DNA from 2 places in the Streptomyces sp. NPDC058880 genome. Region 2 is predicted to be linked to the other one. Evidence: riboswitches for the same ligand, from Rfam matches in the RefSeq annotation. Region 2 holds a riboswitch; the other holds the start of a gene.
What was found. Region 2 has a riboswitch for S-adenosylmethionine ahead of ACFW2G_RS17200 (aminotransferase class V-fold PLP-dependent enzyme). Riboswitches for the same ligand answer to the same signal wherever they lie in the genome.
Positions count from the first base shown of each region.

Region 1: linked by a shared signal. The riboswitch ahead of thrC (threonine synthase) and the one ahead of ACFW2G_RS17200 (aminotransferase class V-fold PLP-dependent enzyme) in region 2 are both predicted to bind S-adenosylmethionine.

Region 1 is NZ_JBHYMC010000064.1:22,609-37,995, forward strand. It holds gene cdgB (diguanylate cyclase CdgB) at 1-1,261, shown strand, start outside; gene ACFW2G_RS27445 (CBM35 domain-containing protein) at 1,330-2,370, shown strand; gene ACFW2G_RS27450 (hypothetical protein) at 2,443-2,901, opposite strand; gene ACFW2G_RS27455 (1-phosphofructokinase family hexose kinase) at 3,090-4,010, opposite strand; gene nagA (N-acetylglucosamine-6-phosphate deacetylase) at 4,111-5,274, opposite strand; gene ACFW2G_RS27465 (ROK family protein) at 5,274-6,206, opposite strand; gene ACFW2G_RS27470 (extracellular solute-binding protein) at 6,383-7,678, shown strand; gene ACFW2G_RS27475 (DUF3263 domain-containing protein) at 7,726-7,962, shown strand; gene otsB (trehalose-phosphatase) at 8,002-8,850, shown strand; gene ACFW2G_RS27485 (trehalose-6-phosphate synthase) at 8,923-10,281, opposite strand; gene ACFW2G_RS27490 (glucosyl-3-phosphoglycerate synthase) at 10,329-11,306, opposite strand; SAM riboswitch class I at 11,491-11,648, shown strand; gene thrC (threonine synthase) at 11,642-12,940, shown strand; gene ACFW2G_RS27500 (MoaD/ThiS family protein) at 12,978-13,256, shown strand; gene ACFW2G_RS27505 (cold-shock protein) at 13,642-13,848, shown strand; gene groL (chaperonin GroEL) at 14,285-15,387, shown strand, end outside.
Region 2 is NZ_JBHYMC010000026.1:13,862-29,248, forward strand. It holds gene ACFW2G_RS17190 (cytochrome bc complex cytochrome b subunit) at 1-304, shown strand, start outside; gene trpD (anthranilate phosphoribosyltransferase) at 468-1,532, shown strand; SAM riboswitch class IV at 1,620-1,736, shown strand; gene ACFW2G_RS17200 (aminotransferase class V-fold PLP-dependent enzyme) at 1,936-3,330, shown strand; gene ACFW2G_RS17205 (Lrp/AsnC family transcriptional regulator) at 3,533-3,814, opposite strand; gene ACFW2G_RS17210 (rhomboid family intramembrane serine protease) at 3,811-4,545, opposite strand; gene ACFW2G_RS17215 (hypothetical protein) at 4,670-4,909, shown strand; gene ACFW2G_RS17220 (NYN domain-containing protein) at 4,953-6,317, shown strand; gene ACFW2G_RS17225 (NlpC/P60 family protein) at 6,570-7,595, shown strand; gene ACFW2G_RS17230 (NlpC/P60 family protein) at 7,816-8,880, shown strand; gene ACFW2G_RS17235 (hypothetical protein) at 8,970-10,100, shown strand; gene ACFW2G_RS17240 (glycosyltransferase family 4 protein) at 10,121-11,263, shown strand; gene ACFW2G_RS17245 (GMC oxidoreductase) at 11,417-13,033, shown strand; gene ACFW2G_RS17250 (AMP-dependent synthetase/ligase) at 13,068-14,864, opposite strand; gene ACFW2G_RS17255 (metallophosphoesterase) at 15,108-15,387, shown strand, end outside.

The DNA of each region.
Region 1 (15,387 bases), on a different contig from region 2:
GCGCAACGGCCGCCGCCCCGGCGCGTGGGGCCGCGAGGCGCTGCAGATGTACGCCTTCCAGGCGGCGATTGCGATCAGCAATGCCAGGCTGCGCGCGAACATGCAGCGCGCCCTCGTCCGGCTGGAGCGCGAGCAGCAGGCGCTCCGCGCCAGCGAGGAGTCCTTCCGGCAGGCCTTCGAGTACGCCCCCAGCGGCATGGCCATCGCCGAGATGGGCGGTGACCAGCACGGCCGGCTGCTGCGCACCAACGACGCGCTGTGCCGGCTGCTCGGCAGACCCGCCTCCGTGCTGCGCCGCTACTCCTTCTCCGACCTGGTCCACCCCGAGGACATCGGCACCCTGCTGCGCACCTCCGCCGAGGGCGGCCGCGCCGAGCTGCGCCTGGGCCGCCGGGACGGCACGTACGTATGGGTCTCGCTGCGCAACTCCGTCGTGGCGGACGCCGCGGACGGGCCGCGCTTCCTGCTCACGCACGTCGAGGACATCGAGGAACGCAAGCGGCACGAGCTCCAGCTCGCCCACCGGGCCAGCCACGACTCGCTGACCGGCCTGCCCAACAGCGCCGAGCTGCGGGCCCGGCTCGGCGCGCGGCTGTGCCGCAGGCCGCAGTCCGCCCGGGCCAGCGCCATCGAGGCCCTGGACGCGGCCTTCGAGGGGCGCGACGCGCCGGGCGGGCAGGACGGACACGAGGCCGGGTTCGAGGCGGGTGGTGCGGGTGAGCGCGGGTTTCACCCCGACGGCCCCGACCGCTACACCGCGGCCGATCCCTTCGACTTCCCCGGGGCGCCGACGGCGCCGACGGACGGGCCGTACGACCACCACGTGCACACGGTGGCGCCCGCGGCCGACGTCGACGACGGGACGAAGGGGCTCGCGGTGCTCTTCTGCGACCTCGACGGCTTCAAGTCGATCAACGACCGGTTCGGGCACCACACGGGCGACGCGGTCCTCATCGAGGTGGCCCGGCGCCTGACGACCGGCGTCAGGGACGGTGACACCGTTGCCCGGCTGGGCGGTGACGAATTCGTCGTCCTGGCCGACGGCCTCGGCGCGGCGGACGCCGCGGACCTCGCCGTCCGACTGCGCAACGCGATCATTCCGCCGATCCGCGTGGACGGCCGGGCCGTGCGTGTCGGCGCGAGTTTCGGTATCGGCTGGGCCAGCTGCGGCATGTCCGCGGACGAAGTGCTGCGCTCCGCCGACCAGCGGATGTACATCGAGAAGAGGTCCCGCTCCAAGGCGCACCGCCGGGCGGGCTGAGGCGGTCCGGCGCCCGTGGGTGCACCTGTTCGGGGTAGGCTCCCGGGGGTCGAAAGGAGTGACCTGCGATGACGACGCCCGCGAACAACGGCCCGGACGGTGGGGCGAACAAGCCCGAGGACGACGATCCGTTCGGCTATCTCTACGCGGACGGCCAGGCTGCCGGAGCCACCCCGCCCACGTCGGGCGGCGGGTACGGCTACCCCGGTGCGTCGGTCGGCGGTCACCCCGGTGCACAGCCCGGTGTCCCCCGTACCTCGCACCACCAGGTGCGTACGGTCGGTGACCGGAGGAACGGCGGCCAGCGCGGCCCCGTCCCCCAGCAGCAGGGCCCCGGCTACCAGGCCCAGTACCAGGCCCCCGAGGCGCTCCAGGCGGGCGGCTACGGCGTGCCGCAGCAGCCTCAGCCGCAGCACCAGACCCAGACGCCCGGGTCGGCCGGAAGCCACGGCGGGCACGGTGGGCACGGCGGGGGCTCCTCCAGCCGCCGCGGTCTGCTGATCGCCGCCGTCGCGGTGGTCGGCGCGGTCGCGATCGGCATCGGCGCGGCCCTCGCCTTCGGTGACAAGAACAAGCCCGTGGACAAGGGCCAGGACACCGCCACCGGCAACCAGCAGTCGGCGGCCCCGAAGGACCCGGCCGGCCCCACCCAGAGCGCGCAGCCCTCGCAGGCCCCGCTGCCGAAGGGCGAGGCGGCCGGGGCGGGCATGGTGCTGACCGGCGGCGCGAAGCTGGACAGCACGGTGCCCGGTTCGAAGAGCTCGGGCGGGCAGTACGTCGCGGGCTTCAACCAGACCGGTGCGGCGCTCACCTGGACGGTGGAGGTCCCGGAGGCGGGCGACTACACGCTGTTCGTCAACTACGGCGTCCCCGGCAAGGACGGCAAGGCGACCCTCACGGTCAACGGGCAGACCCCGACCCAGGGGCTGAACCTCGCGAACTTCGCCAAGGCGGCGGACGGCGCCTGGGACAAGGGCTGGACGCGCACCTACGCGTGGATCACGCTCAAGAAGGGTTCGAACTCGATGAAGATCTCGTGCGAGCCCGGCAACCAGTGCGACGTGATTTTCGACCAGCTGGAGCTGGCCTCGGGCCACACCAAGCGCTGACCGTGCCCCGCCGAACGCTTCCGGCCCCGCCGCACCTGCGGCGGGGCCGGAAGCGTTCGAGGTGGCGGCCCGTCAGCCGCAGTGGACCCAGCCGGTGGTCTCGCGGTGTGTGCCCGGCCAGCCGCTGGAGCCGTTCCAGAAGCCCGTGACGTGGCCGGAGAGCATGACGCACTTGCCCGGGGCGGAGACATAGACGGGGCCCGCGTACTGGGTGTAGGTGCGCCGGTTGTCGGCGGACACCTTGCCGTCGCTGGAGCTGATGGCTATCCCCATGCCGTCGGTGACGTTGAACTGGGTGTCGCGGCGGAGGATCGCGCAGTTCTTGCCGGTGGACTTGTTGTAGTAGAGGAACATCACACCGGCGCCGGAGGCGCCCGTGTGGTCGCCCAGCGGGTAGGCGTCCTGCTGGTAGTAACCCGCGCCGCACGAGCCGCCCGAGATCGTCTGGGCCTGGGCTGGCACCGCCGCCAGGGAGGAGACGGCCACTACTCCGGTGGTGATGGCGAGCACCCTGCGAGAGATTCGGTTCATGTCGTTCAACCTTGCATATGTGTAGATCAACAGCGTTCGTGATCATAGTCCGCCGAATCCGGGCGACCGGTCGCTGAGGCACCGTCAAAAATGTTACTCAAGAGATAATTTCAAACGCAGTCAGGCGTTCGGGGTGCGCGTTCAGCGACTCGGCCGCGGGCGCCCGGTCGGCCCGCCCGGCGGACGGGTCAGCCGCCGCTGGTGACGCGCACGCTCCGGCGCAGCTCCTCGTAGACGCCGGCGTCGAACTCTCCCGCCACCGGGGCCAGCACCGCGGCCGCCGAGAGGGCCACCGCGCGGGTGAGGCGGTCCGGCCAGTCCAGGCCCTCCGTCAGGGCGGAGAGCAGACCGGCGACGACGGAGTCGCCGGCTCCGGTGGGGTTGCCGGAGAGCGGGCGCGGCGGGGCCGCCTGCCAGGTGCCCTGGGCGGTCGCGGCCAGCAGGCCGGCCGGTCCCAGTGAGGTGACCACGGCGTGCGCGCCGCGGCGGCGGGCGTCGCGGCTGGCGGGGAGCGGGTCGCGGGAGCCGGTCAGCTCGGCCAGTTCGACGGTGTTCGGCTTGATGATCTCGGGGCGGGCGGCGACCCCACGGCGCAGGGCCTCGCCGCTGGTGTCCAGGAGGACGGGGACGCCGGCCGCGCGGGCCGCCCGTACGAGTACCGCGTACGCGCCCACGGGGACGCCCGGCGGGAGGCTGCCGCACAGGGCCACCGCCCGCGCCCCGGCCACGAGCTCTTCGTAGTGCGCGAGGAACCGCGCCCACTCGTCGGGCGTGATCAGCGGGCCCGGCTCGTTGAACTGGGTGGTGTCGCCGGAGGCTTCGTCGACCACGGCCAGGGTGCGGCGGGAGGCGCCCTCGCAGGGCAGCAGTGCGTCCACCACCCCGGGCGAGGCGGCCAGCGTGTCCCGTACGACGGAGCCGACCGGCCCGCCGGCGAAGCCCGTCGCCGTGACCTCGTGGCCGAGCGCGGCCAGGACGCGGGCGACGTTGAGCCCCTTGCCGCCGGGCCGTTCGCTGACGGCCGTGACCCGGTGCGAGGCGTGCGGGAGCAGCCGCGGCACGCGGTAGGTGACGTCGAGTGCGGTGTTGAGCGTCACGGTCAGGATCATGGGCACCCCCGGGTCTGTTGCTGCCGGGATCATGCCAAACACGAGGCGGTCGGCCCAGTCCTACGGGCCGACCGCCTCGTTCCGTCCAGCCGCATGGCCGTCAGGCGGGCCTTCGGAAGGCGGGGCTGACGACCCATTCGCCGCGTCGCATGACGCCCTTGAGGTCGAAGGCGGCGTCCAGAACGACGAGGTCGGCGTACTTGCCGGGCTCCAGCGAGCCGATTTCGTCGTACAGGCCGATCAGCTTGGCCGGGTTGGCGGAGATCGCCTGGACCACGGATTCCACCGGCAGTTCGTCGAGGGTCACCGAGCGCTTGAACGCGGTGTCCAGGGTGAGCGTCGAGCCGGCGATGGAGCCGCCCTCGACGAGCCGGGCCACACCGCTCTTGACCTCCACCTCCAGCGGGCCGAGATGGTAGGTCCCGTCGCCGAAACCGGCCGCGTCCATGGCGTCGGTGATCAGTGCCACGCGGTGCGCGCCTGCGTGGTGGAAGGCCAGTTCGAGGGCGGCCGGGTGCAGGTGGGTGCCGTCGTTGATGAGCTCGACGGTGATCCGCTCGTCCTCCAGGAGGGCGGCGATCGGGCCGGGTTCGCGGTGCGCGAGCGCGGGCATCGCGTTGAAGAGATGGGTGGCCACGGTCGCGCCCGCGTCGATGGCGGCGCGCGTCTGCTCGTACGAGGCGTCGGTGTGCCCGATCGCGGCGATGACCCCGTGTTCGGCCAGCAGCCGTACCGAGTCCAGGCCGCCCGGCAGTTCGGTGGCCAGGGTGACCATGCGGGCGGTGCCGTGGGCCGCGTCGACGAGCTTGCGGACCTCGGCCGGGTCGGGGTCGCGGAGCAGGTCCTCCTTGTGGGCGCCCTTGCGGCAGGGGTTGATGAACGGCCCCTCGAAGTGGATGCCGGCGATCTCGCCCGCTTGCGTCAGTTCGGCCAGCAGCCCGGCCCGGCGGGCCAGTTCGTCCAGGTCCCCGGTGACGGTGGAGGCGACGAGGGTGGTGGTGCCGTGCGCGCGGTGGGTGCGTACGCCCCGGAGCACGTCCTCGGTGGTGCCCGAGGTGAACGAGGCGCCGCCGCCGCCGTGGTTGTGGATGTCGACGAAGCCGGGGACGATCCAGTGCCCGGTCAGGTCGACGATCTCCGCGTCCTCCCGGGCGCTGCCGGCGATGCGGGCGCCCTCGACGATGACCCGGCCGCCCGCCACGGTCCCGGTGGGGAGTACCACCCTGGCGCCGGAGAGAACAGTGCTGTGTGCGCTTCCGGACATCAGGCCGGTACCTCCGTGGCGAGTAGGTCCCAGGCGAGCAGCCCTGCGCCCAGGCAGCCGGCGGTGTCCCCGAGGGCCGCCGGCACGATGTGGGGGAGCCGCTGGAACGTCACGCGCTCCTCCACGGCCTTCCGTAGTGGTGTGAACAAGGTTTCCCCCGCCTCGGCGAGTCCGCCACCGATGATCAGCGTGCGCGGGTCCAGCAGGGTGATCGCGGTGACCAGCCCGTCGGCGAGGGCTCCCACGGCGGCCAGCCAGACCTCTCGGGCGCGCGCGTCACCGGATGCGACGGCTCTGGCGCAGTCGGCGGCGTCGGCTCCGGGGTCGCCGGAGGCGGCCGCCCAGGCGCGGCTGACGGCGGCGGCGGAGGCGAGGGTCTCCAGGCACCCGCGCTGGCCGCAGCCGCAGTCGGGGCCGCCGGGGCGGACCACGATGTGCCCGATCTCGCCCGCGTACCCGTGGGCGCCGGCCTCGATGCGGCCGGCGATGCCGATGGCGCCGGCGATGCCGGTGCCGAGCGGGACGAAGAGAAAGCGGTCGGCGCCTCGGCCGGCGCCGATGCGGCCCTCGGCCAGTCCGCCCGTGCGCACGTCGTGGCCGAGGGCCACGGGGATGCCGCCGAGCCGCCCGGTGAGCAGCGCGCGCAGCGGGACGTCGCGCCAGCCGAGGTTCGCCGCGTAGACGGCGGTGCCGCTGTCGGCGTCGACGATGCCCGGGACGGCGACGCCGGCGGCCGAGGCGGCCCGTCCGAAGCGTTCCCGGCCGGTGGCGAGGAGCTCGCAGGCGAAGTCCTGGATCGTCTCGACGACGGCGTCGGGGCCCCGCTCGCGGCCGGTGGCGCGGCGCGCCTCGTGCAGCAGGGTGCCGTCGTCGGCGACGAGGGCGGCCTTCATCCCGGTGCCGCCCACATCGAGGGCGATGACGTGTTTCACGGGTTTCACAGAGACAGTCTCGCGTGCTCGGCGGGGAAAGGTCTAGTCCATTGGGAGGGATTGTTGAGTGGCCATACAAATCGGGCGCCCTGGTGGGGGGCCTGATGTGGACGAGCCGCCAAAGTGGTGTAGACCTTACGTGGATCGTACGTACAACAAGGGGTGGATCGATACCTGTGAAGGGCCGTTACCAGAGCCTGGCCGCGTCCGGCGCCGCGCTGTGCCTGACCGCCGTCACGCTGACGGGCTGCGGAGCCATCGGCGGACTCACCGGAGACAACGAGGTGACCCTGCGGGTCGTGGCGGCCGATTACGGGGACACTCCGCAGAACTCCTCGGCCGGCTACTGGAAGGGCCTCGCCGAGGGCTTCCAGAAGGACCACCCCGGCGTCAAGGTCGAGGTCAACGTCTACTCGTGGTCCGAGGTCGACGCCAAGGTCGCCGAGATGGTCAAGGCCGGCAAGGCGCCCGACATCGCCCAGATCGGCGCCTACGCCGACTACGCCGCCGCCGGCAAGCTGTACTCCACGGCCGAGCTGCTCTCGGTGAAGACCGAGGCCGACTTCCTTGCGCCGCTCGCGGACGCCGGGAAGGTCAAGCAGGCCCAGTACGGCATGCCCTTCGTCTCCAGCACCCGGCTGCTCTTCTACAACGAGAAGCTGCTGGCCGACGCCGGAGTGATCGGCAAGGACGGCAAGGGCTGGCAGCCCAGGAGCTGGGCCGACCTGGAGGCCGCGGCGAAGAAGCTCAAGGCCGCGGGCGTGCCCGTCCCCTTCGCGCTGCCGCTGGGCCGCGAAGAGGCGCAGGCCGAGACGATGATGTGGATGCTCGCGGGCGGTGGCGGCTACACCGACAACGAAGAGGGCTACGCCATCGACTCCGCCGACAACGTCAAGTCGCTGGAGTTCCTCCGGGACAAGATGGTCGGCCAGCAGCTCGTCGGGCCCGTCGAGCCCGGCAAGCTGGACCGCCAGGCCGCATTCGAGGCCTTCACCAAGGGCGAGGTCGGCATGCTCAACGGCCACCCGACGCTGATGAAGCAGGCCGAGGCCAAGGGCGTGAAGTTCGGCATGGTGCCGCTGCCGACCTCCGACGGCTCCCCGCAGCCGGCGATGGGCGTCGCCGACTGGGTCATGGCCTTCAAGAACGGCCACCGCGAGCAGTCCGGCGCCTTCCTGGACTACCTGTACCAGCCGGAGAACGTGACGGCCTTCACCGAGAAGTACGACCTGTTGCCCGCCACCACCACCGGCTTCCAGGCGAAGCAGGCCGCCACCGGCCCCGCGGCCCAGCTCAGGCCCTTCCTGACGGCGTTGCCCGGCTCGCGGCTCTACCCGGTCGGCAAGAAGTCCTGGGCGGGCGTCAGCGAGGACATCAAGCAGAAGATCGGCACGGCCGTCCAGCCCGGCGGACAGCCCGCCAAGGTGCTGGAGGAGATCGCCACCGCGGCGCGCGCCGCGGACAAGGGCTGATCCGGGGGACGCCGCCGTCTGTCGGACGGCGGCGTTAATCTGGCCGTATGACGGACGACGGGCAGCTGACGGCCACGGAGGCCGCGGTGCTCGCGTACGAGGGACGCACCTGGCCGGGGCCCGGAGCGAAGGAACGGGCCATACGGGAAGGACTGGGGATGACCCCGGTCCGCTACTACCAGTTGCTCAACGCCCTCATGGACGACCCGCGGGCACTGGCCCACGCCCCGGGCACCGTCAACCGGCTGCGAAGGATCCGCGAGGCCCAGCGAGCCCGGCGATAGCCGTAGCCGTGGACCCGCCGGGCCGTTAGGGTCGTGCGTATGGGGAGCCATCCGCACGATCTGCCGATGCCCGTCACCGCAGCCGGACGCGAGGGACTCGAAGCCCTGCTCCGCGCACCCCGCCGGTCCGTGGTCGCCCTGGACTTCGACGGCACCCTCGCCGACATCGTCCCGGACCCGGACCAGGCCCGGGCACATCCCGACGCCGTTCCCGCGCTCTCGGCGCTCGCCCCCGAGGTGGACTCGGTGGCCGTGGTCACCGGGCGGCCGGCAGGCGTCGCCGTACGCTACGGCGGCTTCGCCGGGGTGCCCGGACTGGAGCACCTCGTCGTCCTCGGCCACTACGGCGCCGAACGCTGGGACGCCGTGACCGGCATAGTCCACGCCCCCGCCGAGCACCCCGGGGTGGCGGCCGTACGGGCCGAGCTGCCCGGATTCCTGGACTCCATCGGGGCCTGGCGCGGCACCTGGATCGAGGAGAAGGGCCGGGCGCTGGCCGTCCACACCCGGCGTGCCGAGGACCCGGCGGCGGCCTTCGCCGCGCTGCGCGAACCCCTCACGGAGCTGGCCGCCCGGCATGGGCTGATGGTCGAGCCGGGGCGGGCGGTGCTGGAGCTGAGGCCCCCGGGCATGGACAAGGGCGTGGCCCTGACGGAGTTCCTGGCGGAGCGGGACGCGGAGACGGTCCTGTACGCCGGGGACGACCTCGGCGACCTGGCCGCGTACTCGGCCGTCGAGAAGCGGAGGGCCGACGGGCTGCCGGGGCTGCTGGTGTGCAGCGGCTCGGCCGAAGTCCCCGAGCTCGCCGCCCGGGCCGACCTCGTCCTGCCGGGGCCGGCCGCCGTCGCATCGTTCCTGGCTTCCCTGGCCGGCGCCGTCCGCCGCTGACGCTCCGCCGTCCGCCGCTGCCGCTCCGCCCGCCTTCCGCCGCCGGCCCGTCCGCCGTCCGCCGGGCGCGGATCAGTCCAAGGCCGCGAGCTGAGCCTTGAACCAGGCCGACGGGGGGAGGGCCGTCGCGGCGGAGGCCAGGCGCTCGGTGCGCTCCGCACGCTCCGCGTCCGGCAGGGACAGCGCCGCGTGCAGCGCCTCCGCCGTCGCCGACACGTCGTACGGGTTCACCGTCAGCGCGTCCTCGCGGAGCTCCTCGTAGGCCCCCGCGCCCGTGGACAGCACCACCGCGCACCCCGCCTCCGACACCACCGGGATCTCCTTCGCCACCAGGTTCATGCCGTCCCGCACCGGGTTCACCAGCGCCACGTCCGCCATCCGGTAGACCGCCAGCGACCGCGCGAAGTCGTCCTTCACCGACACCAGCACCGGCTGCCAGTCCTCCGTACCGAACTCCGTGTTGATCTCCGCCGCCAGCTCCGAGACGGCCGTCGTGTAGTCCCGGTACACCCTGAGGTCCTGCCGCGACGGGTACGCCGAGGCCAGGTGCACCACCCGGCCGCGCCATTCGGGGCGGACCGTCAGCAGCTCCCGGTAGGCCAGCAGGCCCCGCAGGATGTTCTTCGACAGCTCGGTCCGGTCCACCCGGGCGATGGTCCTGCGTCCCGCGACCTCCGCCCGCAGCTCCGCCAGCTTCGCGTCCACCTCCGGCCGGTGCGCCAGCGCCCGCAGCTCGTCCGCGTCCACGCCCAGCGGGAAGACGGCCACCCGCCGCTCGGCGTCCGCGTGCGCGGCGTCCGCGAAGGCGTCGGCCCAGACCCGGGTGTGGAAACCGACGACGTCCGCACCGAGCATCCCCCGCACCAGCTCCTCCCTGACGTCGGCCGGGAGCATGTCCAGGAACTCCCGCGAGGCCCACGGCGTGTGCGTGAAGTGCGCGATCCGCAGATCCGGTCGCAGTTCCCGCAACCGGCCCGGCACCAGCGCCAGGTGGTAGTCCTGGACCAGCACGCGGGCCCCCTGCGCCGCCTCCTCGGCGAGGGCGCGCGCGAAGGCCTCGTTGTACGCGACGTAACCACCCCAGCGGCGGCGGAACTCCGCGTCGAAGACCGGTTCGCGCGGCACGTCGTAGAGGTGGTGGTGGGTGAACCACAGCACCGAATTCGCGATGCCGTTGTACGCGTCGTCGTACACCGTGGGATCGATGTCCAGCATCCGGACGCCTGGCTCGGCGACCCCCCGGCGGACCGCCTCCCGGTCCGGCTCCGACAACGCCGCGCAGATCCACAGCGCCCCCGGCTGCTCCGCGAGGGCCGCCGAGAGACCGGAGACGAGTCCGCCCCCGCCGCGCCGGGCGCTGAGCGTGCCGTCGTCGGAGAGGGCGTAGGAGAGCGGGCCGCGGTTGGCCGCGACGAGTACCTGAGAAGCCATGCGCCGAACCTAGCCCGGCCCGCGCTCGCTCAAACGTATGGACACGGTCACGCCACGTGGCGCCGGCCGTACTCCTTCACGCCCACCATCGGCGGCCGCTCCTCGGTGTCCACCGCGTACGTGCGGGGTACGAAGCCCTCCGGCCGCCGCTCGAACTGCGTCAGCTCCGGCCGTACGAGGTGGCCGCGGGAGAGCCGCACCTGGGCCGTGCGGTAGATCGCCGCGGCCATCCTGCCCAGCGCCTGTCCGTCCTGATGGCGGTGGAGTCGTACGCCGACGTCCACCTGGGCCAGCGCGTCCAGCCCGACCGTGTGCAGTGCGTCGACCAGCAGCCCCAGCTCGACGCCGTAGCCGACGGGGAAGGGAAGGCGCTCCAGCAGCGAGCGCCGCACGGCGTACTCGCCGCCCAGCGGCTGGACGAAGCCGGCCAGCTGCGGCCAGTGGAGGTTCAGCAGCGGGCGGGCGACCAGCTCGGTGACCCGCCCGCCCTGGCCCGGTGCCCTGCCGGCGGCGGGCCCGTCGCACTCCGTGCCGAACGGGCGGTCGTACATCGCCTTGACGAACTGCACGCCGGGGTCGGTCAGCAGCGGGCCGACGATTCCGGAGACGAAGGCGGCCGAGAACTCCCGCAGGTCGGCGTCCACGAAGCAGACGACGTCCCCGCTGGTGGCCAGCAGCGAGCGCCACAGCACCTCGCCCTTGCCGGGCAGTGCCGGGATCCTCGGCAGGATCTCGTCGCGGTGCACCACCCGGGCGCCGGCCTTCGCCGCGACCTCGGCGGTCCGGTCGGCCGAGCCGGAGTCGACCACGACCAGTTCGTCGACGAGCGGGAACGGCAGTCCCTCGATCAGCTCACGCCGGATGACCTCGACGATCGCGCCGACCGTCGCCTCCTCGTCCAGCGCGGGTAGCACCACGCTGACCGTGGTCCCGGCCGCCCGTTTGAGGTCGAGCAACTGGTCGAGCGGTCGGTCGGCGGCGGACCAGGAGCGGTCGGCCAGCCAGCGCTCCACCTCTTCCAGCACTCTCAGCACTCCCTGCGTGTCGGTGTTATCAGCCGTTTTGTGATCCATCTCGCGGTTCGGACGGCTGTCTCAACCGCCCGCCCCTTCGGTTACAGTCTTGAACAACGCGAAGGACCACCGCATGCCGGGGTCCCCGCGGACAAACGCACCGGCGCGCCACAGAGCGCGTGTGCCGGTGCCATACCGCTCATCCAGAGGGGCAGAGGGATACGGCCCGTTGAAGCCCCGGCAACCCTCCAGTCGGTTCTCGCGATCGCGCGTCAGCGCTCGTCAGCGAGGTCCCCGGCTAGGGAAGGTGCCAATTCCGTCTCATGGCGAAATGCGCCATGGGGAAGATGAGGAGAAAGGGCCTCGCCATCATGGCTGCACAGACTGTCGCCACCTCTGTCGATCTCGGACCTGCCACCGGCCTTTCCTGTCGGGAGTGCGGTACCCGCTTCGCACTCGGTCCCATCTTCGCGTGCGCCGAGTGCTTCGGACCTCTGGAAGTCGCCTACGCGCTGCCGACCGGCGACCCCGAGGCCCTGCGCGCCGCGATCGAGGCCGGCCCGAACAACATCTGGCGCTACGCGCCGCTGCTGCCCGTCCCCGCCGACGTGGCCTCCAAGCCCAGCCTGAACCCCGGCTTCACCAAGCTGGTCGACGCGGCCAACCTGGCCAAGGAGTTGGGCGTCACCGGCAAGCTGTACGTCAAGGACGACTCCGGCAACCCGACGCACTCCTTCAAGGACCGCGTCGTGGCCATCGCCGTCGAGGCCGCCCGCGCCTTCGGCTTCACCACCCTGTCGTGTTCTTCCACCGGCAACCTGGCCGGCGCCGTCGGCGCCGCGGCCGCCCGGGCCGGCTTCCGCTCCTGCGTGTTCATCCCGCACGACCTGGAGCAGGGCAAGGTCGTCATGGCCGGTGTGTACGGCGGCGACCTGGTCGGCATCGAGGGCAACTACGACGACGTCAACCGCTTCTGCTCCGAGCTCATCGGCGACCCGCTGGGCGAGGGCTGGGGCTTCGTCAACGTCAACCTCCGCCCGTACTACGGCGAGGGCTCCAAGACCCTGGCGTATGAGATCTGCGAGCAGCTCGGCTGGCAGCTGCCCGACCAGATCGTCATCCCGATCGCGTCCGGCTCGCAGCTGACGAAGATCGACAAGGGGCTGCAGGAGCTCGTCAGGCTGGGCCTCGTCGAGGACAAGCCGTACAAGATCTTCGGCGCTCAGGCCGAGGGCTGCTCCCCGGTCTCGACCGCCTTCAAGGCCGGTCACGACGTGGTCCGCCCGCAGAAGCCGAACACCATCGCCAAGTCCCTCGCGATCGGCAACCCGGCCGACGGCCCGTACGTCCTGGACATCGCGCGCCGCACCGGCGGCTTCGTGGAGGACGTGACCGACGAGCAGGTCGTCGAGGCCATCAAGATCCTCGCGCAGACCGAGGGCATCTTCGCCGAGACCGCGGGTGGCGTGACCGTCGGCGTGACGAAGAAGCTCATCGAGAACGGGCAGCTGGACCCGGCGCTGACCACCGTCGTCCTCAACACCGGCGACGGCCTCAAGACCCTGGAGGCGGTGGCCGCGGACAGCGGGCAGACCGCCACCATCCGCCCCAGCCTGGACGCGTTCCGCGCCGCCGGCCTGGCCTGACCACCCTCCCTCGTACTACCGGAAAGGCAGTAGCGCCATGAGCGTCAACGTCCGCATCCCCACCATCCTGCGCACCTACACCGGCGGTCAGGCCGAGGTCCCGGCCGAGGGCGCGACCCTCGCCGAGGTCATCGAGTCCCTGGAGAAGAACCACCCGGGCATCGCCGCGCGCGTCCTGGACGACCAGGGCAAGCTCCGACGCTTCGTGAACGTCTACGTCAACGATGACGACGTGCGCTTCGAGGGCGGTCTGGCGGCGGTGACGCCGGACGGCGCCGGTGTGTCGATCATCCCGGCCGTCGCGGGCGGCTGCTGACCCTCCCGACAAACCGAAATTACCCCCTCCGCTAAAAGCGGAGGGGGTAATTCTGTTTGATTGGGCACGGTAGAGTTGGGGAAGTCCCCTCCGCTGGACTTGCCCGCTGCATATGAACGGGTCGCGTGAGGGTCGACATCGGGTCAATGTGCGGGCGCGGTATGGGGCTTTGGCGAGATATGTCTGGCCCGAGTTGCCCTGGAAGATGCCAAATTTTCACTCTATTTCAATGTTTCTCGGTGTCCAGATTTCTCGTCGGATTGACCTGTTGCAGACAGCACTCGCGCAGATACATTCAGCCTCGGTCGACGCGTTCCGACGCAAGTTCTGACCCGGGAACGCGAAGTGCGTTCCCGCGCAAGGGCCAGTAATAGGGGAGTTAGGCATGGCTCAGGGCACCGTCAAGTGGTTCAACGCGGAGAAGGGCTACGGCTTCATCGCGGTCGACGGTGGTGCGGATGTGTTCGTCCACTACAGCGCCATCCAGATGGACGGGTACCGCACCCTTGAAGAGGGTCAGCGGGTCGAGTTCGAGATCTCGCAGGGCCAGAAGGGTCCGCAGGCGGACATGGTCAAGCTCGCGCTCGGCTAGTCCCGGAGCATCGACCACCGACGCTCGGTCTTCCGTCGAAGACCCGGAAGACCTACGAGGGGCCCACATCCCGTGTCCGGGATGTGGGCCCCTCGCGTGTCCCCCGTGTGCCCGTGTTCTCCCCGGGGCCGCTTGCGCCCGCCTGTCACTCGACCGCCACCCCCGCATCGAGGCTTCTTCGAAGCCGCTTGCGCCCGCCCGTCACCCGACCGCCACCCCACGCCGAGGCTTCTTCGAAGCCGCTTGCACTCTCGGGGGTCGAGTGCTAATCATTGGCGTTAGCACTCTACGAGTGAGAGTGCTACTGAAACGAGGACCGGGTCGGTGAGGCCCGCAGGGTCCGGTGGGAAGGAACCGCCGGGCATGCAGGCCGTCCGTCGCGGGCGCGGGCGCGGTCCTGGGAGCAATCCACCGCTGTCCGGGAGGACCACTTCAGATGGCCAAGATCATTGCGTTCGACGAGGAGGCCCGCCGCGGCCTCGAGCGTGGGATGAACCAGCTCGCCGACGCCGTCAAGGTCACCCTTGGCCCCAAGGGTCGCAACGTCGTCCTTGAGAAGAAGTGGGGCGCCCCCACGATCACCAACGATGGTGTTTCCATCGCCAAGGAGATCGAGCTCGAGGACCCGTACGAGAAGATCGGCGCCGAGCTGGTCAAGGAAGTCGCCAAGAAGACGGACGACGTCGCCGGCGACGGCACGACCACCGCCACCGTCCTGGCCCAGGCGCTCGTCCGCGAGGGCCTGCGCAACGTGGCCGCCGGCGCCAACCCGATGGCCCTCAAGCGTGGTATCGAGAAGGCCGTCGAGGCCGTCTCCGCCGCCCTGCTCGCCCAGGCCAAGGATGTCGAGACCAAGGAGCAGATCGCCTCCACGGCCTCCATCTCCGCCGCCGACACCCAGATCGGCGAGCTCATCGCCGAGGCCATGGACAAGGTCGGCAAGGAAGGCGTCATCACCGTCGAGGAGTCCCAGACCTTCGGTCTGGAGCTGGAGCTCACCGAGGGCATGCGCTTCGACAAGGGCTACATCTCGGCGTACTTCGCCACCGACATGGAGCGTATGGAGTCGGCTCTCGACGACCCGTACATCCTGATCGTCAACTCCAAGATCGGCTCGGTCAAGGACCTGCTGCCGCTCCTGGAGAAGGTCATGCAGTCCGGCAAGCCGCTGCTGATCATCGCCGAGGACGTCGAGGGCGAGGCCCTGTCGACCCTGGTCGTCAACAAGATCCGCGGCACCTTCAAGTCCGTCGCCGTCAAGGCCCCGGGCTTCGGCGACCGCCGCAAGGCCATGCTCGGTGACATCGCCATCCTCACGGGCGGCACGGTCATCTCCGAGGAGGTCGGCCTCAAGCTGGAGAACGCCGGTCTCGACCTGCTCGGCCGCGCCCGCAAGGTCGTCATCACCAAGGACGAGACCACCATCGTCGACGGTGCCGGTGACAGCGACCAGGTCGCCGGTCGTGTGAACCAGATCCGCGCCGAGATCGAGAACTCCGACTCGGACTACGACCGCGAGAAGCTCCAGGAGCGCCTCGC
Region 2 (15,387 bases):
GGACCGGGACAAGGTGCTGCACGGTCGCGAGACCGGCATCATCAAGCGCCTGCCGCACGGTGAGTTCGTCGAGGTCCACGAGCCGCTTTCGCAGGGCAAGCTGCACACCCTCACCGCGCACGAGCAGTACAAGCCGCTCGAAATCGGCCCGACGGTCGACGAGAACGGCGTCGAGCGCAAGGTGAAGGCCACCGAGAAGCTGCGCGCGAAGCTCAGCAAGGGCTTCTACGCCGAGGGCAACCAGATCCCGAAGCCCACGGTGGAGGAGTACAAGGAGATCCAGTCCGGCCACGGCCACCACTGATCCCCCGCACCACCGCATGAGGGACTGATTTCGGTCAGTCCTGGTGTCGCCACGGCGAGAGCCCCGTCCAGTGTCTGGACGGGGCTCTTTGCCGTAACCGGGGCTGGATAGGCTGATCTCCTTCCCAATCGACGGGGACCCCTACCAGCAGCAGGAGCTGACCATGAACGTTGTGACCCCGGCAGGCGGCGACAGCGTGGCGGCCCGTGGCTGGCCGGGCGTCCTCGACGCCCTGCTGACCGGCCGGGACCTGCGCGCGGACGACACGGCCTGGGCCATGGACCGGATCATGCGGGGGGAGGCCACCGATGCCCAGATCGCCGGTTTCGTGGTCGCCCTGCGTGCCAAGGGGGAGACGGTCGCCGAGATCAACGGCCTCGTGCGGGCCATGTACGAGCACGCCAACCTCATCGAGGTGCCCGGCCCCAGCGTCGACATCGTCGGCACCGGCGGCGACGGGGCCAAGACGGTGAACATCTCCACGATGTCGGCGGTCGTCGTGGCCGGGACCGGCGCCAAGGTCGTCAAACACGGCAACCGGGCCGCGTCCTCCGCGAGCGGCTCCTCGGACGTCCTGGAGAAGCTCGGCGTCAACCTCGACCTGAGCACCGCCCGGGTCGTCGAGGTCGCCGAGGAGGCCGGCATCACCTTCTGCTTCGCGGTGAAGTTCCACCCGGCCCTGCGCCACGTCGCCGGTGCCCGCCGGGAACTGGGCATCCGCACCACCTTCAACATCCTCGGCCCGCTCACCAACCCGGCCCGCGTCCGGTCCCAGGCCACCGGCGTGGCGGACCCCCGGATGGCGCCCATCGTCGCGGGCGTGCTCGCCGAACGCGGCTCCTCGGCGCTGGTCTTCCGCGGCGACGACGGCCTGGACGAACTGACCACCACGGCGACCTCCCGCGTCTGGTGGGTCCGCGGCGGGGAGGTCGCCGAGCAGTCCTTCGACCCGCGTGACGTCGGCATCCCCCTGGTGGACGTCTCGGCCCTGGCCGGCGGGGACCCCTCGTACAACGCGGACGTGGCCCGTCGCCTGCTGGCCGGCGAGACCGGACCGGTCCGCGACGCCGTGCTGTTGAACTCGGCGGCCGCCCTGGTGGCCCTCGACCCCGGCACGGGCAGCCTGGAGGAGCAGATCGCGGCCGGCATCACCCGCGCGGCCGAGTCGATCGACTCCGGTGCCGCCAGGGCCGCGCTGGAGCGCTGGGTGACGGCCAGCAACGCCTGACCGCGGCGCCCGTTTCCGGCCGGACCCCGGTCCGCGATGTGGACCGGGGTCTGGCGGCCGGCCGATCATGTGGCAGGATGCAGACCAGGTCACGAGTGACAGCGTGTAGGCCCCGGCTTGCTGTCCGGCAACCCTCCTTCCGTGGCGGGGTGCCCCGGGTGATGACCAGGTCGTAGGCAGCAAGGCCTACGGCAAGCGCGGATCCCTCGACACCAGGGGTCCTGGTCTTTCGAGGAGCGTTTTCCGTGAGCAAGCGAATGCGATAGGGCGACCGACGCCCCTTCTTCACCCTCGGACCAGGGTCACTTCCGTGCGCCCTCCTCTCGTCCCGGGGATCTTCCCGTACCCACGTGCGTACGGGCACACCGAAGCCATTCAGCCCTGCCTGCCGGGAGATACCGCCATGTCCGCATCCCTGAACACCGCCACTGCCACCGCCACCACCGTCGCCACCGCCCAGGACCCCGCCTGTGCCGAGCCGCTCGCCGTCCTCGGCCGAGACGTCACCGTCCCGCTCGTCACCGGCGGCGAGGTCACCTACGCGGCCCTCGACTACGCCGCCAGCGCCCCCGCCCTCCAGCGGGTCTGGGACGACGTGGCCGCCTACGCCCCCTACTACGGCAGCGTCCACCGCGGCGCCGGATACCTCTCGCAGCTGTCCACCGACCTCTTCGAGCAGAGCCGCGCCACGGTCGCCGAGTTCCTCGACTGCCGCCCCGGCGACCAGGTCGTCTTCACCCGCTCCACCACCGACTCCCTGAACCTGCTCGCCGCGGCGCTCCCGGCCGACTGCCAGGTCTTCGTCTTCGAGACCGAGCACCACGCCTCGCTCCTGCCGTGGACGAACGCGCAGGTCACCTACCTCAACGCGCCGCGCACCCCGGCCGAGGCCGTCGCCACCCTGGAGCGGGCGCTCGCCGACCGCGAGCCCTACGGCCCGGCGCTCGTGTGCGTCACCGGCGCCTCCAACGTCACCGGCGAGCTGTGGCCGGTGAAGGAACTCGCCGCCGCCGCGCACGCCCACGGCGCGCGGATCGTGCTGGACGCCGCCCAGCTGGCCCCGCACCACCCCGTCTCCGTGCGGGACCTCGACGTCGACTGGGTCGCCTTCTCCGGCCACAAGCTCTACGCGCCCTTCGGCTCGGGCGTCCTCGCCGGCCGCGCCGACTGGCTCCAGGAGGCCGATCCGTACCTGGCCGGCGGCGGGGCCTCCCGCAAGGTCTCCCGCCGTGAGGACGGCGGCGTGGACGTCGAGTGGCACACCACGGCGGCCCGCCACGAGGCCGGCTCCCCGAACGTCATCGGCGTCTACTCCATCGCCTCGGCCTGCCGGGCCCTGAGCGAGGCCGGGTTCGAGACCCTGGTGGCCCGCGAGCAGCGGCTGGTGGCCCGGGTCCGCGAGGGTCTGGCGGAGGTTCCGGCGGTCCGGGTCCTGTCCCTCTTCGGCGATGACGCCCCGCGCGTCGGCGTCATCTCCTTCGTGGTGGACGGCTGGAACAGCTCCCACTTCGCCGCCGCGCTCTCCGCCGAGTACGGGATCGGCGTCCGAGACGGCCTGTTCTGCGCCCACCCGCTGGTACGGACCTTGCTGGGCAGCGAGCCGCAGGCCCCGGGCGAGTGCGGGGCCCCCGAGGCCGCTCCGGGCGAGCGCTCCCTGAACGCGATCCGCGTCAGCTTCGGCGCCGGCACCCCGGACGAGCACGTGGAGCGCTTCGTCCGGGCGGTCAAGGAGCTTGTCGAGGACGGCGCGAAGTGGCAGTACCGCACGGAGGAGGGCCGCTGCGTCCCCGTGGGCTGACGGCTTTCCGCGGGGGCTGCGCCGCAGGAGCGCGGGTCGGTGCCCCGCGCGAGGAGACGCCCCGGCGGCGGCGCCGCTCCCCGGACCGGACCGACACCGCCCCGCCGAGCCGCCCGCAGGGCAACCCGCACCCATTGAGCCTCGCCGGCGATGGAGGCGCGGGTCCGGGCAGCGCCCGGGATGTGGACGGCCGAAGCCGGCGCTACGCGTCCAGGCCGATCGCGAACGCCGCCTCCAGGTCGTGCTGCGAGTACGTGCGGAACGCCACGTGCGTGTCGGTGGCCTCGACGCCCGGGATCTTGCTGATGCGGCCGGGGATGATGTCGGCCAGGTTCTCGTGGCGGTTCACGCGGACCAGCGCGATCAGGTCGTACGTCCCGGTGACGGAGTAGACCTCGCTGACGTTGTCGAGGGCGGCGATGGACTCGGCGATCTCGGGGATGCGGTCCACGCTGGTCTTGATGAGCACGATCGCGGTGATCACGGCTGGCTGTCTCCCTCGGTGGCCGTCGCTGGTCGCCTCACTCTAGTCGTACCCCGATACCGGGCCCATGCGTAGAGGAAGCCGAGCGAGAACCCCACCAGATGGGCCAGATAGGCGACTCCCGGCCCGCTCTCCGCGCGGTGCGCCGCCACCCACTGCAGGGCGAACCAGAACAGCAGCACGATCCACGCCGGGAACCGCAGGGGCAGGAAGAACAGGAACGGGAACAGGCTCGTCACCCGCGCCCTCGGCAGCAGGTACAGGAACGCCCCCAGGACGGCCGAGATCGCCCCCGAAGCACCCACCAGTGTCTGCGCGGACTCCGCGTTGGCCGCCGCGTACGCCGCCAGTGCCAGGTAGCCCGTGCAGAGGTAGAAGACGAGGAACGCCGGGCGGCCCATTCGCTCCTCGGCCATCGCGCCGAAGACGAAGAGGAAGAGCATGTTGCCCAGCAGGTGCAGCCAGCTGCCGTGGACGAAGAGCGCGGTCAGCGGGGTCAGCCAGGCACGGGGGGTGTCCGTGAAGAGCTCGTCCGGGACCACGCCCCAGCGCCGGAAGTACTCGGCGCCCGCGACCAGTAGTTCGTCGCCGGTGCCGTAGACCGGATTGAGCCCCGAGGCCGGGCTCAGGACGAACACCACGCCGCAGCCCGCGATCAGCGCGTGGGTGACCACCGGTCCCCGGACAGCCTCGCGCACAGTCCGCCACCTTACGATCATGTGACAGAGCATGACGCAACGCACCCCACCTGAAGCGCTGCCAGGCCGTAGGGTTACGAGCTGCGGTACGCAGGCCGACGCGGACGGCCGAACGGGCCGCTTTAATTGAATCAGCTACGAAGGAGCGAGCAGCCCGATGACGGTTCCCCTGCCGACCGACACCACGCGGTGGCGCTGCACCCTGTGCGGCAACCTCACGCGCTTCGATGTCACCCGCTCGTCGAAGGTCGTCGAGTACGTCCACCTGGACCTCGCCGGGGAGCCCAAGGTCGAGGAGCGCGAGGTGGTCAATGAGACCATCGAGTCGGTCCGCTGCCGCTGGTGCAACGCGGTGGACCAGATCGAGCTTGTGGACAGGCCGGGCGCGGACTCCTGACGGAGCCCCGTCCGCAGGTAGACCATCACGGTAGGGGTGACGGATTGTGGAGCCAGCAAGCGGCGCCGGGTCGGCCGACGCGGCCGACGACGCCGCGGAGGCGCTCGACCGCCCGCTTCCGGAAGGCGTGCGGCGCCGGGTCGTCGCGCTCGTCTCGGACGCCTTCGGCGCGCTGACCGTCGCGGACCTGCCGGCGCAGTTGCGCCAGTACGCCCGCTTCACCCCGACCCGGCGGGCCAAGTTCGCGGGCAACGCCATGGCCGCGGCGGTCGAGACCGATCCGGTGTTCCGCGGCAGGGTCGCCGAGAAGCTGCGCGAGGCCCAGGCGGACCTGGCCGGTGCGCTGGAGTCCGGCGCACCGCCGGCGGCCGCGGACCCGCTGGACGTGGCGGCGGCCGCCTTCGTCCTGCGGCCCGCCGGATGGGTCAAGCTGGTGGCCGCCGCGGGTGAGGAGGCGCAGCGCGCCGACGCCGAGCGGGTCGGCGAGGAGACCCGGCGCGAGCTGGAGCGCCTGCGCGAGGAGCTGGAGCAGGTACGGGAGCTGCAGCGCACGGGCGGCGAGCAGGTGCGGGGCGAGCTGGAGGCCGCGCGAAAGGAAGCGGAATCGCTTCAGCGGCGGCTGCGCAGCGCCCTCAGTGACGTCAAGCGCGGCGAGGCGGCCCTGCGCAAGGCGACCGCCGAGATCGACGGGATCCGCGGGGAGGCGGCGGCCAGGGTGGCGGCGGCCGAGAGTGAGAACCGTCGGCTCAAGTCCCGCCTGGCGGAGGTGGAGACGGCGCTGGAGACCTCGCGCCGGGCCACCCGCGAGGGGCGCAGCATCGAGGACATGCGGCTGCGACTGCTGCTGGACACCGTGCTGGACGCGGCGCAGGGGCTGCGCCGCGAGCTGGCGCTGCCGCCGGTGAACACCCGCCCGGCCGACACGGTGGACGCGGTGGAGCCGGGCCGGATGACGCCGAAGGACATCGCGGCGCGGGCCCTGTCGGAGACCGATCCGGCGCTGCTGGACCAGCTGTTGGCGCTGCCCCAGGCCCACTTGGTGGTCGACGGCTACAACGTGACCAAGACCGGCTATCCGACGATGCCGCTGGAGAAGCAGCGACTGCGGCTGCTGGGCGGGCTGTCGATGCTGGCCGCGCAGACGGGCGCGGAGATGACCTGTGTCTTCGACGGCGCGGAGCTGGCGGCTCCGGTGCTGCTCGCTCCGCCGCGCGGTGTGCGGGTGCTGTTCTCCAAGGCCGGGGTGACCGCCGACGAGCTGATCCGGCAGTTGGTGCGGGCGGAGCCGGCCGGCCGGCCGGTGGTCGTGGTCTCCACGGACCGGGAGGTCGCCGACGGGGTGGCCAAGGCCGGGGCGCGGCCCGTAACGTCCGCTTTGCTGCTGAAGCGGCTTTCGCGCGTTTCGTAACTCTCAGCCTGAATGCCGGAATTGGCGCCTCCTGTGGGGGACGCACCGTCAAGTGCTCGGCACGGAGCGTGCGCTGAAAGTAAAGAACCTGGTCGGGGCCCGAGTTTTTTCCCGGCAGGATTTGAACTGATCACAGCTGGGTCACTAGGGTCTGCTCAAACCTTCGTGCGGTAGATCACTCATTCGGAGTGGCGGCGGAGGTGCTGCCGAGTTGCGTTCTTCGGCGGCTCTAGGAAGAAGGAGCTCGCCTTCGTGGCGTCCCACCGTCGACCCAAGCAGCCGACCCGCGCTCGTGTGACCGTGCTCACCTCGGTCGCGGCCGCGGCCGTCGCGCTCACCGCGCAGAGTGCCTCCGCCGCCCCGGCGAAGCCGAGCAAGGACGAGGTCAAGAGCCAGGTCGACGCCCTCTACGAAGAGGCGGAGCAGGCCACCGAGAAGTTCAACGGGGCCAAGGAGCGCCAGGCGACCCTGGAGAAGGAGATCGGGCAGATCCAGGACCAGGTCGCGCGCGGCCAGAGCGAGCTCAACGACTTGCGCAGCGCGCTCGGTTCGATGGCGAGTGCCCAGTACCGCAGCGGCGGCATCGACCCCTCCCTCGCCCTGCTCCTCTCCGAGGACCCCGACGGCTACCTCGACAAGGCCGCCACCCTGGAGCACCTGAGCGGCAAGCAGGTCGAAGCGGTCCAGAAGATCCAGGCGAAGCAGCGCACCCTCGCGCAGCAGCGCCAGGAGGCATCCGGCAAGCTCGCCGACCTCGACGCCACCCGCAAGGAGCTGGCCGAGAAGAAGAAGGTCTCGTCCGAGAAGCTGGCCGCCGCCCAGGCCATCCTCAACACCCTTACGGCGCAGGAGCGCGCCGCGCTCAAGGACGAGGAGTCGCGCGCCAGCCGCGCCGACGGCCAGCGCGTCGACCTCGGCAACGTCAGTGCCTCCGGTCGTGCCGGAGCCGCCCTGGCGGCCGCCAAGACCAAGCTCGGCAGCGCGTACATATCGGGCCACGAGGGCCCCAACTCCTTCGACTGCTCCGGGCTGACCCAGTGGGCGTACAAGCAGGCCGGCGTCAGCATCAGCCGCGTCACCTACACCCAGGCCAACGACGGCACGCGCATCAGCCGCAGCCAGCTCCAGCCCGGTGACCTGGTCTTCTTCTACGGGGACCTGCACCACGTCGGCCTGTACGCCGGCAACAACATGACGCTGCACGCCTCGAACCCGCGCGGCGGCGTCAAGTACGAGTCGATGGACAACATGCCGTTCCAGTTCGGCGTCCGCATCTGACGCGCCGCACACCGCCCATCCGGGCGAATTCCGCGGCCCCGCTCTGACCCACGCCCCGCCAGTGACCTGCGTCTCCGGCGGGGCGTCGGCGTGTGTGCCCTCCGGCGGTCGTTGGTCGGTGCGTGGTCGCACGGCTACTGTCTGCCAGCGCGGAACCCGGCACACGGCCGTCCACGGGGGGCGGCCCCGGGCCCCGCTCAGCGGAAGGGAGCGGGTGCACGTGGCGTCCCATCGTCGGCCCGGGTTCGGCGGCCTCGACCGGAACCCGAAGGTCACCGTCCTCACCGCCGCCGCGGCGACCGCCGCGGTCGCCATGGCCGCCGCACCCGCGAGCGCGGCCCCGGGCCTCCCGCACGAGCCCGGCGGCGGCACCAGGTCCGGCGTCAGCGCCCAAGTGGACCGGCTCTTCGAGGAGGCCGAGCAGGCTACCGAGCACTTCAACGAGGCGGGCGAGAAGGCCGACAGGCTCCGCGCCGAGGTCAACCGGGCCCAGGACGCCGTCGCCCGCGGCCAGCAACGCATCAACACCTTGCGCGGCGTCCTCGGCACCTTCGCAGGCGCCCAGTACCGCAGCGGCGGCATCGACCCCGCCGTCGGGCTGATGCTCGCCGAGGACCCCGACGCCTACCTGGAACAGGCCGCGGCCCTGGACCGGCTGACCGAGCGCCAGGCCCGGCAGCTCCACGAACTGCGCCAGGAACAGCGCCGGCTCGGGCAGGTGCGGGCGGAGGCCTCCCACAAACTCGCCGAACTCGACGCCCTGCGCTCCGACGTCGCCCGCCACAAGCGCTCCGTCACCGCGAAGCTCGCCGCGGCCCAGCGGCTGCTCAACTCCATGCCGTCCGAGGAGCGGGCCGACTTCGAGCGCTCCTCGCGCTCCGGCGGGCGCCACGAAACGCTGCCGGATTTGGGCCCCGCCGGCGGCGGAGGCCCCTCCTCCGGCCGCGCCGCGGCTGCCGTGATGGCTGCCCGGGCCGCCGTCGGCCGCCCGTACGTGTGGGGCTCCACCGGCCCCTCCGGCTTCGACTGCTCCGGGCTGATGGTCTGGTCCTACCGGCAGGCGGGCGTCTCGCTGCCGCGGACCTCGCAGGCCCAGCGGCACGCGGGGCGGCAGGTGCCGCTCTCGCAGGCCCGCCCGGGCGACCTCGTGACGTACCGGTCCGACGCCAGCCACGTCGGCATGTACGTCGGCAATGGCCAGGTGGTCCACGCCCCCTATCCCGGGGCGCGGGTGCGCTACGACCCGGTCGGGATGATGCCGGTGTCGGCGGTGACCCGCCCCTGACCCCGCGGGCGGCGGACCGCCCCCCGCCGCCCTTCCGTCCGCCGCCCTCCCCTCCCCGCCGTCCGGGGCGGCCTGCGTACGATCGGCGGATGCTCCCCGTCCGCCGCCCGCCGCGCCTCCTGCCGCTCGTGCTGCTCCTGCTGTGCGCGCTGCCGGTCGCCTGCGGCCCGCGGCCGGCCGGGACCGCCGACACCGCCGGCCGGGACGTCCGCCGGGCCGTCGCCGACTGGTCCCGGTCGGTGCCCGAGCGGCTCGCCGGGATTCCGCTGGCCGACTGGTCGTACACGGTCTCCGCGGTGCGGCGCGACGGCGACCGGGCCGTCGCCACGGCCCGGCTGCGCTACCGGCTGGCCGGTCACGACACCGCCCCCGAGGAGTCGGCGCGCGAGGTGGAGCTGGCCCGGGAGGGCGGCACCTGGCGGGTGAGCGCCGACCGGCCCGCGCCGGGCGCCCTGCCGCAGCTGTGGGACCAGGGCCCGGTCTCGGTGGCCGCCGGCACCTACTCCCTGGTGCTCGGCGGAGCCGGCCAGGGCGCCGGGACGCTGCGGGAGGTCGCCGCCGAGGCCGACCGGGCGGTGCCCGCCGCGCGTGCCGCCTGGCCCGGTCCGTGGCCGGGGCGGGTGGTCGTCCTGGTCCCCGGCTCCCTCGACGCGATGGCGCGGCTGCTGGGCCGGCCCGCCGACACCTACCGGGGGCTGGGCGCCGTCACCACCGGCCGGGCGGGCCCGGGCCCGGGCCCCGCGGACCGGGTCGTGCTCAATCCGGAGGGGTACGCCGGGCTGGGTGCGGAGGGCCGGCGGATCATCCTGACCCACGAGGTCACGCACGTGGCCACGCGCGCCGCTACCTCCGCCACCACCCCCCAGTGGCTCTCCGAGGGCTTCGCGGACTGGGCGGCGTACCGGGGTGCCTCCACGCCCCCCGCGCAGGCCGCCCCGGCGCTCGCCCGGGCGGTGCGGCGCGGCGAACTGCCGGGGGACCTGCCCCGGACGGAGGACTTCGCCTTCGGCGGCGACCCGGAGGCGGCCGCGCGGGCCTACGAGGGGGCGTGGCTGGCCTGCCGGCTGATCGCGGCCGAATGGGGCGAGGAGGCCCTGGTGGACCTGTACGGGCGGGCGGGCCGCGAACCGCTGGAGACCGCGCTGCCGACCGCCCTCGGGGTGGACGGGGCGGAGCTGTCGAAGGCCTGGCGGGAGTTCCTTCGCGAGGAACTGCGCTGAGCGGGTACTGTCGGCAGGCGATGCACAAGACCCTGATCGTGACCAACGACTTCCCGCCGCGACCGGGCGGCATCCAGGCCTTCCTCCACAACATGGCGCTGCGACTGGATCCCGACCGGGTCGTCGTCTACGCCTCCACGTGGAAGCACGGCGCGGAGGGCCGTGAGGCCACCGCGGCCTTCGACGCCGAGCAGCCGTTCCAGGTGGTCCGCGATCGTACGACGATGCTGCTGCCGACCCCGCGGGTGACGCGGCGCGCCGTCGGCCTGTTGCGCGAACACGGCTGCGAGTCGGTGTGGTTCGGGGCCGCCGCCCCGCTCGGCCTGATGGGCCCGGCGTTGCGGCGGGCCGGTGCCCGGCGGATCGTGGCCACCACCCACGGGCACGAGGCGGGCTGGGCCCAGCTGCCGGCCGCGCGCGGGCTGCTGCGGCGGATCGGCGAGGGCACGGACACCCTCACGTACCTGGGGGAGTACACGCGGTCCCGGATCGCCTCGGCGGTCACCGGCCGGGCGGCGGCGCGGATGGTCCAACTCCCGCCGGGCGTCGACGAGAAGACCTTCCACCCGGGGTCGGGGGGCGACGGGGTCCGGGCCCGGCTCGGCCTGACGGACCGGCCCGTGGTGGTGTGCGTGTCACGGCTGGTCCCGCGCAAGGGCCAGGACACGTTGATCGAGTCCATGCCGAGGATCCTCGCCGCGGTCCCCGACGCCGTGCTGCTGGTCGTCGGCGGCGGACCGTACGAGTCGGACCTGCGCGCGCTGGCCGAGTCCACGGGCGTGGCCCGGTCGGTGGTCTTCACGGGAGCCGTCCCGTGGTCCGAACTCCCCGCGCACTACGGCGCGGGCGACGTCTTCGCCATGCCCTGCCGGACCCGGCGGGGCGGTCTCGACGTGGAGGGGCTCGGCATCGTCTACCTGGAGGCCTCGGCGACGGGCCTGCCGGTGGTCGCGGGCGATTCCGGCGGCGCGCCGGACGCGGTGCTGGACGGCGAGACGGGCTGGGTGGTGCGGGGCGGTGCCCCCGAGGAGGCCGCGGACCGGATCGTGGCCCTGCTCCGGGACCCGGACCTGCGCGCCCGCATGGGCGAGCGGGGCCGCGCCTGGGTCGAGGAGAAGTGGCGCTGGGACCTCCTGGCGTCCCGCCTGCGCGAGCTGTTGTAGCCCGCGGCGGCCGGGAGGGGCCCGGAGCCGCCGGGAGAGGCCGGCGGCGGCCGGGAGGAACCGGGCGGAGTCGTTTCCCACGCCTGACTGTTCCTCGGATGTCTGTCAACACCGCGTCTGGGCGGACGGCCCGAATCCGCTCATGATGCGGCCATGACACCCAACCTGACACGTCGTCAAATGCTGGGTCTCGGCGCGTTCTCGACCGCCGCCGCGCTCGGCTTCACACGGATCGGGGCGGCCTCCGCCGCCGCCGTCGAGCCCGCCGCCACTCCCTACGCCCCCGCCGTCGTGGTCGGGTCCGGCTATGGATCCGCCGTCGCCGCCCTGCGGCTCGGGCAGGCGGGCGTGCGGACCGTCGTCCTGGAGATGGGCCGGCTGTGGGACACCCCCGGGCCCGACGGCAAGGTCTTCCCCTCCACCTCCGCCCCCGACCACCGCTCCATGTGGTTCCGCACCCGCACCGAGGCCCCGCTCGCGCAGTTCCTCTGGCTGGACGTGGTCAACCGGGACATCAGCCCGTACCCCGGCGTCCTGGACCGCGTGAACTACGGCGGCATGTCCGTCTACGTGGGGCGCGGCGTCGGCGGCGGTTCCCTCGTCAACGGCGGCATGGCCCCCACGCCCAGGCGGTCGTACTTCACCGAGGTCTTCCCCGGGGTGGACGCCGACGAGATGTACGGCACGTACTTCCCGCGCGCCCGCGCCATGCTCGGCGTGAACGACATCGACCCGGCCTGGTTCGAGTCCACCGAGTGGTACCGCTTCGCCCGGATCTCCCGCAAGCACGCCCGCAACACCGGTCTGCGGACCGTCTTCGTGCCCAACGTCTACGACTTCGCCCACATGAAGCGCGAGGCCGCCGGCACGGCGCCCCGCTCGGCACTGGCCGGAGAGGTCATCTACGGCAACAACCACGGGAAGAAGAGCGTCGACAAGACCTACCTCGCCGCCGCCATCGGTACCGGCAACGTCACCATCGAGACCATGCAGCGCGTGGTCGGGGTGCGGCCCGACCCCGCGGGCGGGTACGTGCTGACGGTCCGGACCAGCGACGTGACGGGGAAGGTCACCCAGGTCCGCGAACTCGGCTGCCGACAGCTCTTCCTCGGCGCCGGCAGCCTGGGAACCACCGAGATCCTGCTGCGGGCCCGTGAGACCGGCGCCCTGCCCGCGCTCAGTGAGCAGGTCGGGCGCGGCTGGGGCCCGAACGGCAACGTCATGACCGCCCGCGCCAACCACCTCTGGGACACGGTCGGCGCCCACCAGGCCACCATGCCCGCCCTGGGCATCGACGACTGGGACAACGCCGCACACCCGGTCTTCGCCGAGATCGCCCCGCTCCCGATGGGCCTCGAACACTGGATCTCGATGTACCTGGCCATCACCAGGAACCCGGAGCGCGGGTACTTCACCTACGACGCGGCCACCGACTCCGCACGCCTGAACTGGCGGCGGGACCAGAACACGCCCGCGGTCAACGCGGCGAAGAGCCTCTTCGACCGCATCAACCGGCGCAACTTCACGATCTACCGCTACGACCTGTTCGGCGGGAACCGGGCCTTCGCCGACGACTTCACCTACCACCCGTTGGGCGGCTGCGTCCTCGGGGACGCGACCGACGCCTACGGGCGGGTCAAGGGCTATCAGGGGCTCTACGTGGTGGACGGCTCCCTGGTGCCGGGGTCGCTCGGCGTGAACCCGTTCGTCACCATCACCGCCCTCGCCGAGCGGAACATGGCCCGGATCCTCACCGCCGACCCCCGCTGACCACGGCCTCGGCCGCGGGCCCGCCGAGGCGGGATCAGCCGCGGTAGAGCGCCTCGATCTCGTCCGCGTAGTCCTTCGCCACCACGTTGCGCTTGAGCTTCAGCGACGGCGTGATGTGTCCCGACTCCTCCGTGAACTGGGAGGGCAGAATGCGGAATTTCCGCACCGATTCCGCCTTGGAGACCGCCGCGTTGCCGTCGTCGATCGCCTTCTGGACGGCGGCGATGAGGTCCGCGTCCTCGCGCAGCTCCGCCGCCGTGACCCCGGCCGGCTTGCCGTTCTCCGCCGCCCAGCGGCCCAGGAACTCCTCGTCGATGGTCACCAGAGCGGCCACGAAGGGCCTCGCGTCGCCGACCACCATGCATTCGGCGACCAGCGCGTGCGCCCGGATCCGGTCCTCGATCACCGCGGGGGCCACGTTCTTGCCGCCCGCCGTGACGATGAGCTCCTTCTTGCGGCCGGTGATCGTCAGGTAGCCGTCCTCGTCGAGGGTGCCGACGTCGCCGGTGTGGAACCAGCCGTCGGTCAGCGCCTCGGCGGTCGCCGCCTCGTTGTTCCAGTAGCCGGTGAAGATCTGCTCGCCGTGCAGCAGCACCTCGCCGTCGTCCGCGATGCGCACCACGGAGCCCGGCATCGGCTGGCCCACCGTGCCGATCTTCTGCTTGTCCCACGGGTTGAAGGTGGTCGCTGCGCAGGACTCGGTCAGGCCGTAGCCCTCCAGGACCGTGAAGCCGATGCCGCGGAAGAAGTGGCCGAGGCGCTCGCCCAGCGGCGCGCCGCCGGAGATCGCGTATTCGCCGCGCCCGCCGAGGACCGCGTGCAGCTTGCTGTAGACCAGCTTCGAGAAGATCTTGTGCTTGAGCTTCAGCCCGAACGACGGGCCGCGCGGGGTGTCCAGCGCGCGGCTGTAGGCGATGGCCGTGTCGGCCGCCGCGTCGAAGATCTTCCCCTTGCCCTCGGCCTGCGCCTTGGCGCGCGCCGAGTTGTAGACCTTCTCGAAGACCCGGGGGACGCCGAGGATCAGGGTGGGGCGGAAGGACTGCAGCTCGTCGGTGAGGTTCTTGATGTCCGGTACGCAGCCCAGGCGGATCGGCGCCAGTACGGCCGCCACCTCCACCAGGCGCCCGAAGACGTGCGCGGCCGGCAGGAACAGCAGCACCGAGCACTCGCCGGTCTTGAACAGCGGGCTCAGCCGCTCCACCGCGTTGCCGCACTCCGCGAAGAAGTTGCGGTGGGTCAGCACACAGCCCTTGGGGCGGCCGGTGGTGCCCGAGGTGTAGACGATGGTGGCCGGGTCGTCGGCGTTCGCCAGACTGCTGCGCTCCTCGACCTCGGCGTCGGTGACGGCCGCGCCCGCGGCCCTCAGCGCCTCCACCGCCCCCTGCTCGATCTCCCAGACCTCGCGCAGCTCCGGCAGGCGGTCACGCAGCGAGGCCACGGCCTCGCCGTGCCCGGGGCCCTCCACGACCACGGCGACCGCGCCGGAGTCGCCGAGGATCCACTGGATCTGCTCGGGGGAGCTCGTCTCGTACACGGGGACGGTGACGCCGCCCGCGCTCCAGATCGCGAAGTCGATGAGCACCCACTCGTAGCGGGTGCGGGAGATCAGGGCGACGCGGTCGCCGGGGCGGACGCCCGCCGCGATCAGACCCTTGGCCGTGGCGCGGACCTCGGCCAGGAACTCGGTCGCCGTCACGTCCTGCCACCGGCCGCCGGCCTTGCGGCTCATCACGGCGGTGTCTGGGTGCTGAGCGGCATTGCGGCGGATGAGATCCGTCAGGTTCCCGTCCGACGGGACCTCGTACAGGGCCGGAAGGCTGAACTCGCGCAAGACTGCTGCTCCTCTGGGCGCCATCGCCACCATGTGGACCGACCGGACGTTACCCACCGGTAGTGGGTTCCCGATAGAGGGAACCGGCCAGATGTTCCGTGCGTCACATTCTGCACTCACGGGGTCCGGCCCCGACTCGCCGACAGTAGTCGACCCCTCCGGAGACTCGGAAGTAACCGCAGGTAGGCCGACCTTTCACACCGCCACTACCCGGCCCTCACCAGTGCCCCTAGGGTGGTGCGCATGGCTGGCAGCAAGCGGGACGGGAACGTCGGCGGCGCGAGCGGATCGAGCCGCACCCGGGTCCACGTCGTGAGCGACGTGCACGGCAACACCGAAGCCCTCGCCCGCGCCGGCGACGGCGCCGACGCCCTGATCTGCCTCGGCGACCTCGTCCTCTTCCTCGACTACGCCGACCACTCACGCGGGATCTTCCCCGACCTGTTCGGCGTCGAGAACGCCGACCTCATCGTCGAGCTGCGCAACCAGCGCCGCTTCGAAGAGGCTCGCGCCCTCGGCCGGC